2 regions of the Variovorax sucrosi genome follow, and region 2 is predicted to be linked to the other one. Evidence: predicted binding sites of a transcription regulator. Region 2 holds the regulator's gene; the other holds the start of a gene.
The links. Region 2 encodes FNR, which switches genes on or off when oxygen is low (the NO sensors DNR and NnrR bind a similar motif). Its sites were predicted from a motif close to TTGATNNNNATCAA; they were not measured.
Positions count from the first base shown of each region.

Region 1: the regulator FNR is predicted to act here: its motif matches at 2,222-2,235, upstream of azu (azurin).

Region 1 is NZ_JBPJZU010000007.1:291,312-295,636, reverse strand. Features, by position in the region: gene ACSFBE_RS15870 (alpha/beta hydrolase) at 1-225, shown strand, start outside; gene ACSFBE_RS15865 (GMP reductase) at 249-1,226, opposite strand; gene ACSFBE_RS15860 (OmpW/AlkL family protein) at 1,430-2,083, opposite strand; gene azu (azurin) at 2,315-2,767, shown strand; gene ACSFBE_RS15850 (UvrD-helicase domain-containing protein) at 2,812-4,325, shown strand, end outside.
Region 2 is NZ_JBPJZU010000008.1:146,029-150,353, reverse strand. Features, by position in the region: gene ccoP (cytochrome-c oxidase, cbb3-type subunit III) at 1-508, shown strand, start outside; gene ccoG (cytochrome c oxidase accessory protein CcoG) at 536-1,981, shown strand; gene ACSFBE_RS16985 (FixH family protein) at 2,002-2,283, shown strand; gene ACSFBE_RS16980 (hypothetical protein) at 2,294-2,545, shown strand; gene fnr (fumarate/nitrate reduction transcriptional regulator Fnr) at 2,526-3,242, opposite strand; gene hemN (oxygen-independent coproporphyrinogen III oxidase) at 3,395-4,325, shown strand, end outside.

The sequences.
Region 1 (4,325 bases), on a different contig from region 2:
GCGCTGTGGCCGACCCCTGCGCGCGGCGTGCTCTATGCCGTGGCCGGTGGTGCCGAGAGCGACGAATTCCATCGGCAGAACGCGCTGATCCGCCAGGCCTGGACCTCGCGCACCGTGCCGGTGTGCGAGCTGTACCCGGGGCTGCATCACTTCAGCGTGCTCGACGCGCTGGCCGACGAAACGCATGCGCTGCACGCCCGCGCCATGACGCTGCTGTCCAGCTGACGCGCGCACAGCGGCGCACCGGGTTACATCAGCAGGTGTTCACCCTCGTTGGCGCCACCGAGCGTCACGTAGTTGACCTTGCGAATGTCCATCAGCACCTTGCCGCCGGCATAGCTGATGGAGCTCTGCACGTCCTGCTCCATCTCGACCAAGGTGTCGGCCAGCTTGCCTTTGATCGGCTCGAGGATGCGTTTGCCTTCGACGTGCTTGTACTCGCCCTTGTTGAAGTCGCTGGCCGAGCCGTAGTACTCCTTGAAGAGCACGCCGTCGACCTCGACCGTCTTACCCGGCGACTCTTCATGGCCTGCGAACAGCGAGCCGATCATCACCATCGACGCGCCGAAGCGGATGCTCTTGGCGATGTCGCCGTGGTCGCGGATGCCGCCATCTGCAATGATCGGCTTGGTCGCCACCCGCGCACACCACTTGAGCGCGCTCAGTTGCCAGCCGCCGGTGCCGAAACCGGTCTTGAGCTTGGTGATGCAGACTTTGCCCGGCCCGATACCGACCTTGGTCGCGTCTGCGCCCCAGTTCTCCAGGTCGATGATGGCCTCGGGCGTGCCGACGTTGCCCGCGATCACGAAGCTCTTTGGCAGCTTGTCCTTGAGGTAGGCGATCATGTTCTTCACCGTGTCGGCATGGCCGTGCGCGATGTCGATCGTGATGTATTCCGGCGAGAGGCCGGTTGCAGCCAGTTGGTCGACCGTGTCGTAGTCGGCCTTCTTCACGCCCAGCGAGATCGAGGCGAACGTGCCTTTGGCGTGCATGTGCTTCACGAACGCGACGTTGTCGAGGTCGAAGCGGTGCATCACGTAGAAGTAGCCGTTCTGCGCCAGCCAGAGGCTGATGGTCTCGTCGACCACCGTCTTCATGTTGGCCGGCACGACCGGGAGGCGGAATCGGCGTCCGCCGAGCGCCACGCTGGCGTCGCATTCCGAGCGGCTTTCCACGCGGCATTTGCGCGGCAGCAGCAGGATGTTGTCGTAGTCGAAGATCTGCATGAGAAACCAAGCTCCTGTGGCGGTGCACCGCGGAACGATTTCCGGCGGCGTGGGCGCTTGGTCCCGGCCCGGTCTCGGCGCCCCTGCAGGCGCAAAAAAACCGGGCGACAAGAAACTTGGGCCCGGTGATTGATTCTAGGGAGGTGCCGGCTCGGGTGCGAGGGCGCTTTCGTATAGACCTTATTCGCGACCGGTCCGCTCGATCAGAAGCGGTAGCCGATGCCCACCCCGATCAGCAGCGGGTCGAGCTTGACCGTCGACAGCTTGGTGCCGTTCATGCTCACGTCGGTGCGGATCTGCACCTTCTTCACGTCGAAGTTCAGGAACACATTCTTGGCGACCTTGATGTCGAAGCCCGCGCCGATGGCCAGCCCGAAGCTGTTGTGGTCGAGGTCCAGCCGGCCGACGGTCGGCACGTTGAGCTTCGTCGACCCGATGCGCGTGTAGTTGAAGCCGGCACCGACGTACGGGCGGAACGAGCCCTCAGGCAGGAAGTGGTACTGCAGCGTCAGCGTCGGCGGCAGGTGCTTGAAGGTGCCGATGTCCACCGGGCCGCCGAGCGCGCTTTGCTCGATCGTCACGCGTTGCTTCTGCGGCACGGTCAGCACCAGTTCAGCGGCGATGTTCGGCGTGAAGAAGTAAGTGATGTCGAACTCGGGGATCGTCTTGCTGTTGACCGTGATCGCGTCCTCCGGCACGGCCAGTGCGCCGATGGCGTCCGAATGGTTGGCGGTGTCGAGACGCACCGCACGGGCGCGCACCAGCCAGTTGCCCTCGGCTTCCTGGGCGAAGGCGGGCAGGGCACACAAGGTGCCCAGCAGGGCCGCGACGAGGGTGTGGGGAAGGTTCTTCTTCATGGTCGAGGGACTCCAGGTTGTGGCCGAGGCACAGTGTTCGGCGGCTGGCAGGCAGTCTCGGCCGCCGCGCCATCCGCGTCCTTGATCCAGGGCAAGAGTTGCGACACGCCGTCGAATGGCCGCGTTCAACGCGTTGCCTTGATGCGGATCAGTCGCCGGTGCGCAGCCCGGTCGCACAATGCCGGCAGCGCGGCGCATCCGGTGCCGCTTGCCCTCAGGAGATTCGTTCCCATGCTTCGTCACCACCTTGCCGCCGTCGCCGTTCTGGCGCTCGCCTCGTCCTCCGTCTTCGCCGCCGATTGCACGGTGGAGATCGAAGGCAACGACGCCATGCAGTTCAACAAGCCCGTCATCGAGGTGAGCAAGACCTGCAAGGACTTCACCGTCAAGCTCAAGCACGCGGGCAAGCTGCCGAAGCAGGCCATGGGCCACAACTGGGTGCTGGCGAAGACGGCCGACGTGCAAGCCGCGGCGACCGACGGCATCGCCGCCGGCCTGCCGCAGAACTACGTGAAGGCTGGCGACGCGCGCGTCGTGGCCCACACCAAGATCGTCGGCGGTGGTGAGACCGACAGCGTGACCTTTGCGGTGGCCAAGCTCGGCGCGGCCGAGAGCTACACCTACTTCTGTTCCTTCCCCGGCCACTCGGCGATCATGAAGGGCACGCTGAAGCTGGTGAAATAGGCGGGGCGGGCGCGCGCGGGAGCCCGGCTTCCTACAATGCCGGGATGTCCCTTTTCGGCTCGCACGACGCCTCCGCCGGCGCCCCCTCTTTCCCAGCGGCCGCCTCGCCCCTGCTCGTCAACCTCAACCCCGAGCAGCTTGCGGCGGTCACGCTGCCCGCAGGCAACGCGCTGATCCTCGCCGGCGCCGGTTCCGGCAAGACGCGGGTGCTCACCACCCGCATCGCGTGGTTGATGCAGACCGGCCAGGTGTCGCCCGGCGGCATCCTCGCCGTGACCTTCACCAACAAGGCGGCGAAGGAGATGATGACCCGGCTGACCTCGATGCTGCCGGTCAATGTGCGCGGCATGTGGATCGGGACCTTCCACGGCCTGTGCAACCGCTTCCTGCGCGCGCACTGGAAGCTGGCCAACCTGCCGTCGACCTTCCAGATCCTCGACACGCAGGACCAGCTCTCGGCCATCAAGCGGCTGATGAAGCAGTTCAACGTCGACGATGAGCGCTTCCCCGCCAAGCAGACGCAATGGTTCATCGCCGGCGCCAAGGAAGACGGCCGGCGCCCGCGCGACGTCGAGGTGCACAGCGAGGACGACCGCAAGAAGGTGGAGATCTATCAGCTGTACGAGGAGCAGTGCCAGCGCGAAGGCGTGGTCGACTTCGGCGAGCTGATGCTGCGCAGCTACGAGCTGCTGCGCGACAACGACCCGGTGCGCGAACACTACCAGCGGCGCTTTCGCCACATCCTCATCGACGAGTTCCAGGACACCAACCGCCTGCAATACGCATGGATCAAGATGCTGTCAGGCCAGACGGTCGACGGCCGCTTTGTGCCGGGCGACAGCAGCGTGATCGCGGTCGGCGACGACGACCAGAGCATCTACGCCTTCCGCGGTGCGAGGGTGGGCAACATGGCCGACTTCGTGCGCGAGTTCGACGTGCAGCGGCAGATCAAGCTCGAGCAGAACTACCGCAGCTTCAGCAACATCCTCGACTCGGCCAACGCGCTCATCGGCCACAACACCAAGCGCCTGGGCAAGAGCCTGCGCACCGAACAGGGCCCCGGCGAGCCGGTGCGCGTGTACGAAGCCACCAGCGACTTCGCCGAGGCGCAATGGATGGTCGAGGAGATGCGCCAGCTCGCGCGCGACGGCATCGACCGCAAGGAGATGGCGGTTCTCTACCGCAGCAATGCGCAGAGCCGGGTGATCGAAACCGCGCTGTTCAACGCCGCCGTGCCGTACCGCGTGTACGGCGGCCTGCGCTTCTTCGAGCGCGCCGAAATCAAGCACGCGCTGGCCTACCTGCGCTTGCTGGAAAACAAGGACGACGACACCAGCTTCCTGCGCATCGTCAACTTCCCGCCGCGCGGCATCGGCGCGCGCAGCATCGAGCTGCTGCAGGACGCGGCGCGTGCGGCCGGGCATTCGCTGCACGACGCGGTGAGCGCCGTCGGCGGCAAGGCCGGCGCCAACCTGTCGGCCTTCGTCGCGAAGATCGATGTGCTGCGCGAGCAGACGGTCGGCATCTCGCTGCGCGAGATCATCGAGCTGGTGCTCGA
Region 2 (4,325 bases):
GCTGTTCCTCAACAACTGCGCCCAGTGCCATGGGTCCGACGCGCGCGGCAGCAAGGGCTTCCCGAACCTCAGCGACGGCGACTGGATGCACGGCGGAGAACCCGCCAGGATCCAGGAAACCATCACGCTCGGGCGCACCGGCGTGATGCCGCCCATGGCCGCGGCGGTCGGCACGCCGGACGACGTGAAGAACGTCGCCAACTATGTGCTGAGCCTGTCGGGCAGCCCGCACGACTCGGTGCGCGCCGGCCTGGGGAAAGCCAAGTTCACCGCCTGCGCGGCCTGCCACGGCATGACCGGCGGCGGCAACCCCGCCCTGGGTGCACCCAACCTGTCGGACCGCATCTGGCTGCACGGCTACGGGCAGGACGCGATCATCTCGATCATCAACACCGGCAAGACCAACCAGATGCCGGCGCAGCAGGGTCGCCTGACCGAAGCGCAGATCCATGTGCTGGCGTCGTACGTGTGGGGACTGTCGAACAACCCGGCGTCGGCGTCGCGCTGAGCGCGTCTGCTCAGTCGCCACCCGCGCATGTCCTCATCCCCACGACCCGTACCGGCGCCGGCTTCCACGCCGCGCAAGGTGATCCGCATCGCACCGGCCGAGGGCGAAAGTGTCGGCCTCTACGAGTCGCACAAGAAGATCTACGCGCGCAGCATCCAGGGCGTCTTCGCGCGCTGGCGCTGGGCCATGGTCTTCATCACGCAGATCGTCTTCTACGGTCTGCCATGGCTGGCGTGGGGCGAGCGCCAGATGGTGCTGTTCGACCTGGCGGCGCGCCGCTTCTATCTCTTCGGGCTGGTGCTCTATCCGCAAGACCTGATCTACCTCACGGGGCTGCTGGTGGTGTCGGCGCTGCTGCTGTTCCTGTTCACCGCGGTGGCGGGGCGCCTGTGGTGCGGCTACGCCTGCCCGCAGACCGTCTACACCGAGATCTTCATGTGGGTCGAGGAGAAGATCGAAGGCGCCCGCAGTGCACGCATGCGGCTGGACAAGGGCGCGCTGTCGATGGAGCGGGGCGTGAAGAAGACCTTCAAGCACGTGGTCTGGCTCGGAATCGCGCTGTGGACCGGTTTCACTTTCGTCGGCTATTTCACGCCGATCCGTGAACTCGGCATGGCCTTCCTGCAGACGCAGATGGGCTCATGGGAAGTGTTCTGGGCCTTCTTCTACGGCTTCGCCACCTACGGCAACGCGGGCTTCATGCGCGAGCAGGTCTGCAAGTACATGTGCCCCTACGCGCGCTTCCAGGGCGCGATGTTCGACCGCGACACGCTGATCGTCAGCTACGACGTCGAGCGCGGCGAGCCGCGCGGCGCGCGCGGCAAGCAGCACGCACGCGGCGACCGGGGCGACTGCATCGACTGCACGCTGTGCGTGCAGGTGTGCCCGACCGGCATCGACATCCGCGAAGGCCTGCAGTACGAATGCATCGGCTGCGGCCTGTGCGTCGATGCCTGCAACAGCGTGATGCGCAAGATGGACTATCCGCCGGGCCTGATCCGCTACGCCACGCAGAACGGCATGGCCGGCCGCTGGTCGCCGAGCCAGGTGCTGCGCCGTGTGCTGCGGCCGCGCGTGCTGATCTACGGTGCCGTGCTGGCAGCTCTGTGCCTCGGGTTGCTCGCCAGCCTGGTGGTGCGCACCCCGCTCAAGGTCGACGTGGTGCGCGACCGCGCCTCGCTGTCGCGCATCGTCGAAGGCGGCATGCTGGAGAACGTCTACCGCCTGCAGGTCATGAACGCGACCGAGCGGCCGCAGCGCTACCGCATCGCGGCGACCGGTTTGCCGGGCCTGGCCGTGACTTCGGGCGATGCCGTCGAGGTGCTGCCGGCCGAGTCGCGCTGGGTCGCGGTGCGCCTTCAGTTGCCGTACGGCGCCGCGCCGGCCGGCTCGCATTCGGTCCATTTCGAGGTGCAGTCCGCCGACGGCGCGGCGCGTGTTTCGGAAAAGGCCATCTTCCTCGTCCCCCGCTGAACCGCGAAAGAGACATTGCCATGAACACCCTTGCAGCCGCCCCCGTGCCCACGCCCGCCGAACCGTGGTGGAAGTTCCCGCTGGTCTGGATGGTGATCGCCGGCCCGGCGATCGTCGTGGTCGCCGGCTTCGTCACGCTGTGGCTGGCAATCCACACCCCCGATCCGGTGGTGGCAGAGGACTACTACCGCCGGGGCGTCGAAATCAACAAGACGCTGGCCGACAAGAAGCTGATGCCGGCGCAGGCCGGCCGCAACCATGCCGCGACGCCCAGCGATGACGTGCCGCTGCCCAAGCGCTGAGCCAGATCCGATGAAACGTCGCATTCGCCGCCTGGCCTGGATCCTCTGGCCCTCGTTCCTGCTGGCCTGCGTGGTCGAGATGCTGGTGTTCGCCCTGGTCGACCCGAGCGACGTGCACTGGCGCGGCGAGCCGCTGCCGCTGTCGCGCCAGGGGCTCTACACCGCGAGCTTCTTCGTCTTCTGGATTTTGGCGATGGGCTCGAGCGCTCTCACCGCGCTGCTCGCGATGTCGCGGCGCGAGGTCAACACGCCGGAGGGTTGACCAACCGGCGCAGCTTGTCGGCGTCGACGATGCGCACATGGCGCTGCTGCACCGCGACGATGCCGTCCTCGACGAACTTCGACAGCGTGCGGCTCACCGTCTCGAGCTTGAGTCCGAGGTAGCTGCCGATCTCCTCGCGTGTCATGCGCAGCACCAGCTCCGATTGCGAGAAGCCGCGCGCATGCAGGCGCTGCACCAGGTTCAGCAGGAAGGCAGCGAGCCGCTCCTCCGCGCGCATGCTGCCCAGCAGCAGCATCACGCCGTGCTCGCGCACGATCTCGCGGCTCATGATCTGGTGCACATGCCGCTGCAGGGCCGTCACCTCGCGCGAGAGTTCCTCGATGCGGTCGAAGGGCATCACGCAGACTTCCGCGTCTTCCAGCGCGACGGCGTCGCAGGTGTGGTGGTCGTTCACGATGCCGTCCAGGCCGATGATCTCGCCGGCCATCTGGAAGCCGGTGACCTGGTCGCGGCCGTCCTCGGAGGTGACGCGGGTCTTGAAGACGCCGGTACGGATCGCGTAGAGCGAGGTGAAGCGCTCGCCGTTGTGGAACAGCGTCTCGCGCCGCTTCAGCTTGCGGCGCGTGGCGACGATCTCGTCGATGCGCTTCAGGTCGGCGGGCTGCAGGCCGATCGGCATGCACAACTCGCGCAGGTTGCAGTTGGAACAGGCGACTTTGATGGTTTCGGGGGTCATGGGCTGCGGGCGGGCAGGCGGGGAGGGTGCTGCCGACGCGTCGGTGGTTTGAGGGAATTGTTCGCGAGCGGCGGGCGCGCAGGCTTGACGGGCGTCAATGAAGACGGGCCCCGTTGGCGGCACAGTCGACGAGCCCTCCGCGCCCCACCACCATGCCATCCACCATCCTTTCCGAATTCGCCGCACCCGCCATGACGCTGGCGACCCTGAAGCGCTTCGATGTCTCCGGCCCGCGCTACACCTCGTACCCGACGGCGGACCGCTTCGTCGAGGCCTTCGGCAGCGACGACTACGCGCAGGCGCTGCGCCAGCGCCGCCTGGGCAGCAGCGCCCGGGCGTTGCCGCTGTCGCTCTATGTACACGTGCCGTTCTGCGATTCGCTGTGCTACTTCTGCGCCTGCAACAAGATCGTCACCAGGCACCACGAGCGCGCCGACGACTACCTGCGCTACCTGGCGCGCGAGGTTGACCTGCAGGTGGCGCAGCTCGGGCGCGGCGCGCTGGTGAGCCAGCTGCACCTGGGGGGCGGCACGCCGACCTTCCTCGACGATACGGGGCTCGGCCGCCTCATGGACATCCTGCGCAGCGCCTTCGTGCTGGCGCCCGACGGCGAGTATTCGATCGAGATCGACCCGCGCACCATCGACGAGAACCGGCTCGAGAAACTGGCGGCGATGGGCTTCAACCGCCTGAGCTTCGGCGTGCAGGACTTCGACCCCGCCGTGCAGAAGGCGGTGCACCGCATCCAGCCCGCGGCGCAGGTGTTCGACCTGGTGGCGGCCGCACGGCGCCTGGGCTTCGCATCGGTCAATGTCGACCTGATCTACGGCCTGCCGAAGCAGACGGCGGCGTCCTTCGACCGCACGCTGGCGCAGATCTGCGAACTGCGGCCCGACCGCATCGCGCTCTATGCCTATGCCCACCTGCCGGAGCGCTTCAAGCCGCAGCGCCGCATCGAGGCGGCCGAGCTGCCCGACGCGGCGACCAAGGTCGACATGCTGTCGCGCTCGATCGCCGCACTCACCGCGGCGGGCTATGTCTACATCGGCATGGACCACTTCGCGCTGCCGACCGATGCGCTCG